3 regions of the Pantoea deleyi genome follow, and region 3 is predicted to be linked to each of the others. Evidence: riboswitches for the same ligand, from Rfam matches in the RefSeq annotation. Region 3 holds a riboswitch; each other region holds the start of a gene.
The links. Region 3 has a riboswitch for thiamine pyrophosphate ahead of thiC (phosphomethylpyrimidine synthase ThiC). Riboswitches for the same ligand answer to the same signal wherever they lie in the genome.
Positions count from the first base shown of each region.

Region 1: linked by a shared signal. The riboswitch ahead of thiB (thiamine ABC transporter substrate binding subunit) and the one ahead of thiC (phosphomethylpyrimidine synthase ThiC) in region 3 are both predicted to bind thiamine pyrophosphate.
Region 2: linked by a shared signal. The riboswitch ahead of thiM (hydroxyethylthiazole kinase) and the one ahead of thiC (phosphomethylpyrimidine synthase ThiC) in region 3 are both predicted to bind thiamine pyrophosphate.

Region 1 is NZ_CP071405.1:3,276,069-3,280,234, forward strand. Features, by position in the region: gene sgrR (HTH-type transcriptional regulator SgrR) at 32-1,699, shown strand; TPP riboswitch at 1,735-1,837, shown strand; gene thiB (thiamine ABC transporter substrate binding subunit) at 1,884-2,870, shown strand; gene thiP (thiamine/thiamine pyrophosphate ABC transporter permease ThiP) at 2,846-4,166, shown strand, end outside.
Region 2 is NZ_CP071405.1:1,396,799-1,400,964, forward strand. Features, by position in the region: gene J1C59_RS06600 (oligogalacturonate-specific porin KdgM family protein) at 173-886, shown strand; gene J1C59_RS06605 (XylR family transcriptional regulator) at 973-2,154, opposite strand; TPP riboswitch at 2,583-2,679, shown strand; gene thiM (hydroxyethylthiazole kinase) at 2,714-3,511, shown strand; gene thiD (bifunctional hydroxymethylpyrimidine kinase/phosphomethylpyrimidine kinase) at 3,498-4,166, shown strand, end outside.
Region 3 is NZ_CP071405.1:3,795,353-3,799,518, reverse strand. Features, by position in the region: gene thiE (thiamine phosphate synthase) at 1-249, opposite strand, end outside; gene thiC (phosphomethylpyrimidine synthase ThiC) at 252-2,174, opposite strand; TPP riboswitch at 2,262-2,362, opposite strand; gene rsd (sigma D regulator) at 2,514-3,020, opposite strand; gene nudC (NAD(+) diphosphatase) at 3,110-3,880, shown strand; gene hemE (uroporphyrinogen decarboxylase) at 3,921-4,166, shown strand, end outside.

The DNA.
Region 1 (4,166 bases), 520 kb from region 3:
CAGAGCGCTTTTCAGCGGGAGTTCCCCTTTTATGTCCTCATCACGTCTGAAGCAGCAGTTCATCCGCCTGTGGCAGAGCTGTCAGGGGCAGACGCAGGCGATCACCCTGAGCGAGCTGGCCGATCGGCTGCACTGCTCGCGCCGCCATATGCGCAACCTGCTCAACCGCATGCAGGCCGCAGGCTGGCTGATCTGGCAGGCTGAGGCCGGTCGCGGCAAACGCTCGGTGCTCACCTTCTGCTACACCGGGCTGGCCTTACAGCAGCAGCGCGCCGAGGATCTGCTGGATCAGGATCGTATCGATCAGCTGGTTCAGCTGGTCGGGGACAAAAATCAGGTACGCCAGATGATCGGCGCGCATCTGGGCCGCAGCTTCCGCCAGGGCAAGCATATCCTGCGGGTGCTCTACTACCGGCCGCTGCTCAACCTGCTGCCCGGCTCGCCGCTGCGACGCTCGGAGACCCATATTGCCCGCCAGATCTTCAACGGCCTGACGCGAATAAATGAGGAAAACGGGGAAGTCGAGCCGGACATTGCCCATCACTGGCAGCAGACCTCGCCGCTACACTGGCGCTTCTTTCTGCGTCCGGCGATTCGTTTTCATCACGGCAGAGAGCTGGAGATGGAGGATGTGCTGGCCACGCTGGCGCGTCAGCGCCCTCACCCGCTCTTCTCCCATATTGCAGAGATCGCCTCGCCCGCCCCCTGGACGCTCGACATCCACTTAAGCCAGCCCGACGCGTGGCTGCCCTGGCTGCTGGGCAGCGTGAGCGCGATGATCCTGCCACGCGAATGGCCCACCCTAGCCGATTTTGCCCGCCAGCCGGTGGGCACCGGCCCCTACCGGGTGATCCGCAATCAGGCGAGCCAGCTGAAAATTGAAGCCTTTGATGACTATTTTGGTTTTCGCGCCCTGATCGACGATGTCTCTATCTGGGTGCTGCCCGACATCAGCGATGAGCTGGTCTATGCCGGTGTCCGTCTGCAGGGCGACAGCGAGAGCGCTGATGAGGTTCAGGAGGAGAGTCGCCTGGAGGAGGGATGCTACTACCTGCTGTTCGACCAGCGTTCCGCGCAGGGCCGCGACGCGGCGGTCCGGCGCTGGGTGAGCTATCTGTTTAACCCCATCGCCCTGCTCAACCACGCGGGCGTCGGGTATCAGCGCTACTGGTTCCCGGCCTATGGCCTGCTGCCGCGCTGGCATCACCGCCGCGACCTGACGCCGGTTGAGAAGCCGCCCGGCCTGACCCACCTGACGCTGACCTGGTACAGCCAGCATGTGGAGCATGAAGGCATTGCCAATGCGCTGCGACCCCTGCTGGCTCAGCATGGCGTCACGCTGGTGACCCGCGAGATCGACTACGAGAGCTGGTATCAGGGCGAGGCGGAAAGTGACATCTGGCTCGGCAGCGTGAACTTCACCCTGCCGCTCAACTATTCGCTGTTCGCGCAGTTGTATGAGATCCCGCTGCTGCACCACTGCCTGCCCGTCGACTGGCAGGGCGATGCGGCGCGCTGGCGTGAGAAAACGCTGCCGCTGGCCGAATGGAGCAAACAGCTAGTCGAAGAGGCGGGCCTGCATCCGCTGTTTCACCACTGGCTGCTGCTCGAAGGTCAGCGCAGTATGCGCGGCGTGCGGATGAATACGCTGGGCTGGTTCGATTTTAAATCGGCCTGGTTCGCGCCACCCGCGCTGTAACGCTTTCGCCACGCCGATGAAATGACTAGAATGTGGCGTTCTCAACGGGGTGCCGCCTGCCACCAGCAAGCAGCTGAGAGAGACCCGTCGAACCTGATTCGGTTAATACCGACGTAGGGATTTGAGAGGCCTCAGTGCTCAGATCCTTTGCGACTCATCCCCTATTCTCCTGAAGGAGCGCAAAGTGTTAAAGAAAGTTCTGCCGGTCCTGCTGTTACTCTCCGCCCCCGTTCTGGCGGCAAAACCGGTTCTCACGGTCTACACCTACGACTCCTTCTCTGCCGACTGGGGCCCCGGCCCGGCGGTAAAAAAAGCCTTTGAAGCCCGCTGCAACTGCGAGCTGAAATTTGTCACGCTGGAAGATGGCGTCTCGCTGCTGAACCGCGTGAGGATGGAAGGCAAAAACAGCAAGGCGGATGTGGTGCTGGGGCTGGACAACAATCTGGTGCAGACGGCGCAGAAAACCGGCCTGTTCGCCAGCAGTCAGGTCGACACCACAAAATTAACCCTGCCCGGCGGCTGGCATGACACGACCTTCATCCCCTTTGACTATGGCTACTTCGCCTTTGTCTATGACAGGACCCGGCTGAAAAACCCGCCAAAAAGCCTGAAAGAGCTGGTCGACAGCCCGCAGAAGTGGCGGGTGATCTACGAAGATCCCCGCACCAGCACCCCCGGCTTAGGTCTGCTGCTCTGGATGCAGAAAGTCTATGGCGTTCAGGCACCGCAGGCGTGGCAGAAGCTGGCGCAGAAAACCGTGACGGTGACCAAAGGCTGGAGTGAGGCCTATGGCCTGTTCCTGAAAGGGGAAAGCGATCTGGTGCTGAGCTACACCACCTCACCGGCTTATCACATCATCGAAGAGAAGAAAGAGAACTATGCGGCCGCCCCGTTTGCCGAAGGCCACTATCTGCAGGTCGAAGTCGCCGCGCAGTTAGCCAGCAGCAGGCAGCCCGAGCTGGCGCAGCAGTTCATGACGTTTATGGTCTCCCCCGACTTCCAGCGCACCATTCCGACCGGTAACTGGATGTACCCGGTGACCGCCACGCCGCTGCCCGCCGGTTTTAACGCCCTGACGGTGCCCGCCACCGCGCTGCAGTTCTCGCCGGAAGAGGTCGCCAGCCAGCGCGCCGGCTGGATTAGCCAGTGGCAACGCGCAGTCAGTCGCTGATGCCGGGCTGGCTGCTGCCCGGATCGTTCGCCACGCTGCTGCTAACCCTGGTGGCGTTTCTGGCCTTCGGCGCACTCTGGAGCGCCGCACCGGAAACCGATCTGCGCAGCATGTTGCAGGATGATTACCTGCGCCATGTCATCGCGTTCTCATTCGGTCAGGCGCTGCTCTCCGCACTGCTGTCGCTGCTGCCCGCCCTGCCGCTGGCGCGGGCGCTCTATCGCCGCCGCTTTCCCGGCCGTCAGCTGTTGCTGCGCCTGTGCGCCATGACCCTGGTGCTGCCGGTGCTGGTGGCGATATTTGGTCTGCTGACGATTTACGGACGCACCGGCTGGCTGGCGCAGCTCTGCCAGTGGGCCGGGATCGGCTATCACTTCTCGCCCTACGGGCTGTCGGGCATCCTGCTGGCGCACGTCTTCTTTAACCTGCCGCTGGCGACGCGTCTGCTGCTGCAGGCGCTGGAGCAGATCCCGGCAGAGCAGCGTCAGCTGGCGGCTCAGCTTGGCCTGCGCGGCTGGCACCACTTTCGTCTGCTGGAGTGGCCGTGGCTGCGGCGTCAGCTGCTGCCTGCCGGGGCGCTGATCTTTATGCTCTGCTTTGCCAGCTTTGCCACCGTGCTGTCGCTGGGCGGCGGTCCGCAGGCGACCACTATCGAACTGGCGATCTTCCAGGCGCTGAGTTATGACTACGATCCCGGCCGCGCCGCCCTGCTGGCGATGATCCAGCTCGGCTGCTGCCTGACGCTGGTGCTGCTCAGTCAGCGCTTCAGCAAGGCGATCCCCGCCGGAAGCAGCCAGCTCAGCGGCTGGCGCGATCCGCAGGATTCGCGCGCGGCGCAGCTGATCGATACGCTGCTGATCCTGCTGGCGCTGCTCCTGCTGCTGCCCCCGCTGGCGGCGGTGATTGTCGAGGGGCTGCACGGCGGCGTGCGGGGCGCACTGGCGCAGCCAGCCCTCTGGCAGGCGACTTTTACCTCGCTGCGTATCGCCACCGGCGCGGGCCTGCTCTGTGTGGCGCTGACCATGATGCTGCTGTGGAGCAGCCGTGAGCTGCGGCTGCGTCAGCGCCCGGTGGCCGCTCAGTTGATCGACACCAGCGGGATGCTGATCCTGGCGATGCCCGGCATCGTCCTCGCCACCGGGTTTTTCCTGCTGTTCAACGCCACGATCGGCCTGCCCGATTCGGCAGAGGGGCTGGTGATCTTTACCAATGCGCTGATCGCCATTCCCTATGCCATGAAAGTGCTGGAAAACCCGATGCGGGATGTGGCGGAGCGTTACGGCAGACTCTGTGATT
Region 2 (4,166 bases), 1.6 Mb from region 3:
GGTTTTTTAATTAAACCTTTAACGTTAATGGCTCTTTTGTTTTTTATATTTTGCACACAGTCACAGTTGCTATATTTAATAATTAGCCAGTAAAAAATGATAAAATTATATTCATGCGCTTTCGGTTATTCTATGACCATAAAAAGGATTACTACCATAAAGGGAAAAGACGATGAAAGCGATGATGAAAAAACAGGCGTTAGCCAGTGCAGTAATGATTTCTGCTATGCCACTTTCTGCCTTTGCGTTAGATTTCTCATCCACGGGCGTGGATATTCGTGAAGCCTATACCACCGGCAGTAAAATGTTCCAGACCCGACTGCAGATTTCAACCGTGATTAATGACAGTGTTTCTTTCTCATATCAGAACACGATCAACAACGGCAGTAATTACACTGAATTTAAGAACAACTACTCAGAGGTAGAAGTCACCTACGCGATTCCGCTGACAGACCGGTTTTCGTTTATTCCCGACATGGTCTTCAGCTGGGGGCACAAGGGCAGTCACATCGATCCCTACCTGAAGTTTAATTATCAACTCAGCCCTCAGTTCGGCGTGATGGCCGGGTATCGCTACTATCACTACAACTATAAAACACCCTGCCTGGATGACAGTCTGCAACGAAACAGCTCGCACGAATATGATCTATGGCTGAACTGGCAGGTCACGGATAAGTTATTTGTTAACTATAACCCGGTCTATCTGCAGAAGCAGAACGATTTTCACTTCGGAAATAACAAAAAAGATATGTGGCAGCATACGCTCTATCTTAGCTACCAGTATGACTCACACTGGAAACCTTTTGGTGATATTTCCGATCTGGGTCGGGCAGGAAACGGTGATAAAGAGTACCGGATGCGTATCGGCCTGAAATATCTGTTCTGAAGCATTCTCTCTGGCGGGTCGGCGTAGATTTTAAACGTGCCTTCCCGCCAGAAAATACGGTTTCGCTGACGGATAGATTCAGCCAGTTAACTGGCACGATTCTGCTCCTGATAACGGCTGCGGTAGGCTTTCGGGGTCAGATTATAAGTTTTCCTGAAGACCAGATAGAAATACTGAACAGAGGGATAACCCGCAATCAGTGAGATCTCTTTCATCGGGAGATCTGTGGTGATGAGTAAGTTGCGGGCATGTTCGATTTTTTCATTATGAATGACGGTGTGAATGGTCGCACCCAGATGCGCTTTAAAACGGATTTCCAGACTGGTTCGTGAAATACCGGTAAAACTGATGACCTGTTCAGCCTTGATACCCTTACAGGCATTATCGCGGATAAAGTTCATTGCCCGGATAACATAGGGATCGACAATAGAACGATAATTGCTCGAACGGCGTTCCACCAGTTTCAGCGGGGGAACCACCACGCGCTGCAACGGCAAGGACTCTCCCTTTAAGAGTTTATGAAGAATTTCAGCCGCGCAGGAACCCATTTTTATTGCGCCATGAACCACGGAGGAGAGACTGATGCCCGACAGATGTTGCGTTAACTCTTCATTGTCGATGCCAATAATGGCTAACTTTTCCGGCACCGGGATCCCTATATTTTCACAAATCTGCAGTAAATGTCTGGCGCGGGAATCTGTCACCGCGACGATGCCGGTGCCCTCTGGCAGAGACGTTACCCAGTCAGCCAACTGGTTCTGCGCCGTCTGCCAGTTATCGATAGTGATATCATGGCCGCGATAAATTAATCCGGTCCGGTCCTTTTGCTGCAGGATCGCAGCAAATGCGTTCTCACGTTCGGTTGCCCAGCGTTTATCCGGACAGGCAGGGAAGCTGTACAGGGCAAAATGTTCCATACCCTTGTTAATCAGATGCTCCAGCGCAGTCGCGACCAGGCTGTAGTTATCAGTAGCCACATAGTGCAGATTCGGAAAAGCCTTTCCGGAGGAGTAGGAGCCACCAATACCGACAACAGGCATGGTCAGCTTATTGAGTTCCTGTTCAACCGCCAGCACATCGCAGTCAGCAATGACACCATCCACGTTCCAGCCATTGATGCTGTCAATGTTACTGCGGAAATCGTCTGCGATGTAAACATCCCACAGGGCACGGGAACGCTGCAGGTATTTACCCACGCCCTCGATTATCTGGCGGTCATACGCCTTATTCGCATTAAATAAGAGCGCGATATGAAAGGTCTTCTCCATTCCGTCAGCCTCCCTGGCAGGTTTATCCTGCACTGTGAATAGCACAGGTCGGTGCTTTCTTTAACCGTTTTGTGTTTGTCCTGTAAGCTGGCGCACTCTTTTTCTGCGTTGCGTGAAAAAAGTCCAGTGCGGCAACACGTGCAGTGTGTGAAAAAGATAAATGCCCAGATTGATCAGACAGTTAACCTGTATAGGTAATCTGGAACGCGACAGGTGAAAGTTGCGCGAAATAAACGGGATCGCCTGGTAAAGTGTTACGGGTTTCTTCGCGAATCCGGATGTGGCAGAAGCGGGGCAGCGCAGACTGCCCGAGCGGTTTCTGCCGGTGAGTGAGGACGCCAACGGAGTCCGGGAGTGATGCCGTAATCGTGCGGTATGCGTTTACAGGACCGCCTGCTGACATTACTATCCTGACTGACTGAATTTAGTTAAACGACTCGGGGTGCCCTTCTTTGTGAAGGCTGAGAAATACCCGTATTACCTGATCTGGATAATGCCAGCGTAGGGAAGTCTGATGCCTGACCGCATTCGCCTTCTTGTTCGCCGGTTGGGAGCTATGATGTCACAGCCATCTCAACACCTTTCCGCCGCGCACTTCGCGCCTTTTCTGCACGCTTTTCGCCGTCACTCACCGCTGGTGCACTGTATGACCAATGAGGTGGTACAGAACTTTACCGCCAACGTGCTGCTGGCTCTGAACGCCTCTCCGGCGATGGTTATCGATGCTGGCGAAGCCGCTGAGTTCAGCCGCTTTGCCGATGCGCTCCTCATCAATGTCGGCACTCTGACCCGCGAGCGTCAGCAGGCGATGCAGGCCGCCGTCACTGCCGCCCGGGAGGCAGGCACCCCCTGGACGCTCGACCCGGTGGCGGTCGGCGCACTGACGCTGCGCAGTGACTTCTGCCAGCAGTTATTGAGTCAGGAACCGGCCGTGATCCGCGGTAACGCCTCAGAGATTCTGGCGCTGGCAAAGCAGGCCAGTGGCGGACGCGGCGTGGATACGCTGCATCAGGCGGATGCGGCGCTCGATGCCGCCCGGCAGCTCGCCACCACCTGGCGCACGCTGGTCATCGTCAGTGGGGAGGTGGATTACGCTACCGACGGTACGCGGATCGTTGCGCTTCGCGGCGGCTCGCCCCTGATGACGCGGGTAGTCGGCACCGGCTGCGCGCTCTCAGCGGTCGTGGCGGGGTTCAGCAGCCTGCCCGGCGACCGGCTGTTAAACGTGGCCGCCGCCTGTCAGGTCATGTCGTCAGCGGGGGAGAGGGCGGCGTCACAGGCCGCCGCGCCGGGCAGTTTTGCCACGGCGTTTGTTGATGCACTCTGGACGCTGGAGGCACAGCATGAAACGCATTAATGCCCTGACGATTGCCGGGACCGATCCCAGCGGTGGCGCCGGGATCCAGGCCGATCTCAAAACGTTCTCCGCGCTGGGTGCCTATGGCACCAGTGTTATTACCGCGCTGGTGGCACAGAATACCTGCGGCGTGCAGTCGGTCTGCCGTATCGATCCGGACTTCGTCACCGCTCAGCTCGACTCGGTGCTGAGTGATATCCGCATCGACAGTGCGAAAATTGGCATGCTGTCGGAAACGGCTATCGTGGAACAGGTGGCCGCCCGCCTGAAGCAGGCGGCGATCCCCTTTGTGGTGCTGGATACGGTGATGGTGGCGAAAAGCGGGGATGCGCTGCTTTCCCCGGACGCCGTGGCCAGTGTCCGTGAGCTGTTATTGCCACAGGTCTCGCTGATCACCCCTAATCTGCCGGAAGCGGCGGCCTTGCTGGATTGTGCTCTCGCCACCGACGAAGCGGAGATGCGCGAGCAGGGGCGGGCACTGCTCGCGCTGGGCTGTCAGGCCGTGCTGATGAAGGGCGGTCATCTGGCGACGGGCGAAAGCCCGGACTGGCTGATCGCCCCCGGCGCAGAGCAGCGATTCAGCACCCCGCGCGTCAACACCCGGCATACGCACGGCACGGGGTGTACCCTGTCGGCGGCGTTAGCGGCTCTGCGT
Region 3 (4,166 bases):
CAGATGGACGCCATAGGCCCGATGCTTTATCGCCAGCGCCCAGTAATCGTTGATAAACAGGCGCGCATCGTAGCGCTGAGCCAGCGCAATCGCCTGCGCGATGGCAGGCTCAGCGATCGCCTCGGGCTGATCTTTTATGCGCAGCTGGATCGTGCGGACGCCCGCCTCCAGCAGGCGTGCGATCCAGTCGGGGCTGTCAACCACCGGATAAAGCCCCAGGCGCGGGGCGGTAGCAGGAAATGCAGGCATCGTTAATCCTCCTTCAGAGTGTCGGCGGGGTGATAGAGTTCACCGCCGTGGCGACGAAATCGGTCTGACATCTGCGCCATGCCTACGGTGACAGGCTCGGCGCGCGTATCCTGGCGGGCGGCGAACGCACGCACCTCCTGAGAAATTTTCATCGAGCAGAATTTCGGGCCACACATCGAGCAGAAGTGCGCCACCTTGCCCGACTCCTGCGGCAGGGTTTCGTCATGCATCGTCCGGGCAGTGTGGGGATCAAGGGCCAGATTGAACTGGTCCTCCCAGCGGAATTCAAAGCGCGCCTTGGACATCGCGTTATCGCGGATCTGCGCGCCCGGATGGCCTTTCGCCAGATCGGCGGCATGGGCCGCGATTTTGTAGGTAATCAATCCCTGTTTCACATCCTCCTTGTTCGGCAGACCCAGATGCTCTTTGGGGGTAACGTAACAGAGCATGGCGCAGCCAAACCAGCCGATCATGGCGGCACCGATACCGGAAGTGAAATGGTCATAGCCGGGCGCGATATCGGTAGTCAGCGGGCCAAGCGTGTAGAAGGGCGCTTCATCGCACAGGTCGAGCTGTTCGGTCATGTTGCGGCGGATCATATGCATCGGCACATGGCCCGGCCCTTCAATCATCACCTGAACGTCATATTCCCAGGCGATGCGGGTCAGTTCGCCCAGGGTGCGCAGCTCGGCAAACTGCGCCTCATCGTTGGCATCCTGAATCGAACCCGGACGTAAACCGTCACCCAGCGACAGGGAGACGTCATATGCGGCGCAGATTTCACAGATTTCCCGGAAATGCTGATAGAGGAAGTTCTCCTGATGGTGCGACAGGCACCATTTCGCCATGATCGAACCGCCGCGTGACACAATGCCGGTCAGCCGCTTCGCCGTCATCGGCACATAGCGCAGCAGCACGCCCGCGTGGATAGTGAAGTAATCCACCCCCTGTTCCGCCTGCTCAAGCAGCGTATCCCGGAAGATCGCCCAGTTCAGTGACTCGGCCACGCCATTTACTTTCTCCAGCGCCTGATAGATGGGGACGGTGCCGATGGGCACCGGGCTGTTGCGCAGGATCCATTCGCGCGTTTCATGGATATAGCGTCCGGTGGAGAGATCCATCACCGTATCGGCGCCCCAGCGGGTGGACCAGACCAGCTTCTCCACTTCCTCTTCAATGGAAGAGGTCACCGCGGAATTGCCGATGTTGGCGTTGACCTTTACCAGAAAGTTGCGGCCGATGATCATCGGTTCCGATTCAGGGTGGTTGATATTGGCCGGGATGATGGCGCGACCGGCCGCTACCTCCTGCCGCACGAACTCGGGCGTTATGGCAGCGGGCAGATGTGCGCCAAAACTGTGGCCCGGATGCTGTTGCAGCAGCACCTCCGCGCGGATGCGATCCCGGCCCATATTTTCCCGCAGGGCGATGAACTCCATCTCCGGGGTAACAATCCCCTGGCGGGCGTAGTGCAGTTGCGTGACGCAGCGGCCTGTCCGGGCGCGTCGCGGGATTGGCAGCTGGTCGAAGCGCAGGTGGTCCAGCCCCTCATCAGCCAGTCGCTGCTGGGTATAGCCGGAGCTGTTCTGGCTTAGGGGTTCACTGTCGTCGCGTTCAGCAATCCAGCCGGCGCGCAGCTTCGCCAGACCCCGATGCACGTCGATCTCTGCGGCGGGGTCGCCATAGGCACCCGCCGTGTCATAGACCGGCACGGCTTCATTCTGTTCATAGAGTGGCGCGTCTTTGCTGCCGCCGGTAGGGGTCGGCGTCATCGCGATTTCCCGCATCGGCACGCGGATATCGTCCCGGCTGCCGGTTATCCAGATACGACGGGAGCGGGGGAACGCACTGCCGCCCCGCAGGGAGTGGATAAATTCCTGCGCCTGGGCGCGTTGTTCACGACGGGTCATTTTAGGGTCAGACATAGCAATCTTCCTGTTAAAGGGGAACGATGCTTGTCCGGAGTTCGGAAGGAGTAAGCGTACAGACAGCGCACAACGGCTGGCAGACAGCGACTGATTACTCTTGTTCCCTTCGCAGGTTCTAACCTGATCAGGTTCCGCGGATCCCGAATTAACGGTCTCAGCCCGGATGGGCACTCCGACAAGAAGCGGTTTTTACGCGGGCGCTTAGCGCGGCCTCAGCGGTAAAAACGTGATATTTCAACGCACAAATAAAAAAGGTCCTTTGGCGTACCGGCCTCAGAACCTGTTCAGCATAAAAGGGCTACCGGATAATCACAATACCCCTGATGTGAATCGGCATTACGCCGGACGGGCAATCTGGCTGTCGTTGGCAACGGGCGGTTTGGCCAGCTGATTATCCCACGCAAGCTGAATCAGCTTATCTTCCAGCGTAAAGCGCGCTTCCAGCACTTCGCCCACTTCGGACAGCGCCTGCTGGAAGGTCATGCAGTTCTCATCGTCAATCGCCTGCTGCAGGTGACCATCATACAGCTGCATCAGACGCTCGGTGTTCGCTTCCAGCGGCGGGTAGATCTGCGCGGCGGCAATCATCGGGCTGTCGCCACTCATCTCGTTGATGACGCGCTCATAGATGCTGAAGTGACCTGCAGAGAGGTAATCGACCAGACCGTGACAGAAGTTGTCCAGCGCCTGCTCATCCAGACGCGTCAGCGCCTCTTTGTTGGGTTTAAGACCGACGAGGTGATAATAGTTCACCAGGAGCTGACGACGGGCTTCAAGCCATGAATCGACCAGTTCATTACTGCCACCTACGCGTTCAGCCAGGACTTCTAACTGGTTAAGCATATCTAACTCCATGTGAGTTATAGTTGTTTATCTACACACTTAACATCAGGGCTTCAGCGTGCGATTTGACGCTAAGGATGACGAAATAAATGCAATGCGAAATCTCAAGCGTAGACGCTGGATGGTGGATTGTCAGCCATGAACAGAAACTTTGGTTGCCACAAGGTGATTTACCCCACGGAAACGCCGAAAAATTTGGCTTAACGGGCAGTAAAGCCCGGACGATTGGGGAGTGGCAGGGTGAAAAAGTCTGGCTGATTTGCGAGCCGCGTCCAGCCGATATGTTTTCGGTACGGCAGCTGATCGATCAGGATGTGGAACTGTTTCAGCTGGCCGGGCGCGGCGTGCAGCTGGCAGAGTTCTACCGCTCTCATCGCTGGTGCGGCTACTGCGGGCATGAAATGCACCACAGCAAACATGAATTTGCCTGCCTGTGCAGTCACTGCCGCGAACGCTACTATCCACAGATCGCGCCCTGCATCATTGTGGCTATCCGCCGCGGCGATGAGATCCTGCTGGCAAACCATGCCCGGCATCGCAACAAGGTCTACACCGTGCTGGCGGGGTTTGTCGAAGTCGGCGAAACGCTGGAGCAGGCCGTCGCCCGTGAGGTGATGGAAGAGAGCAATATCCGCATCAAAAATGTCCGTTACGTGACCTCCCAGCCGTGGCCCTTCCCGCAATCGCTGATGACCGCCTTTATGGCGGAGTATGAGAGCGGCGATCTGCAGCACGACGGCAAAGAGCTGCTGGATGCGGCCTGGTTCCGGTTCGACGATCTGCCGCTGCTGCCTCCGCCGGGCACCGTGGCACGCCGCCTGATTGAAGATACCGTCGCCCTGTGCCGCGCAGAAGCGTGAAAGTGCTACACTACACGCCTGTTATTGAGAGAGTGTTGAGATGAGTGAACTGAAGAACGATCGTTATTTGCGTGCCCTGTTACGTCAGCCGGTCGATGTCACGCCGGTATGGATGATGCGACAAGCCGGGCGCTATTTGCCGGAGTACAAAGCGACGCGCGCCCAGGCGGGTGACTTTATGTCGCTGTGTAAAAACGCCGAGCTGGCCTGTGAAGTCACCCTGCAGCCGCTGCGCCGTTATCCGCTGGATGCCGCCATCCTCTTCAGTGACATCCTGACGATTCCG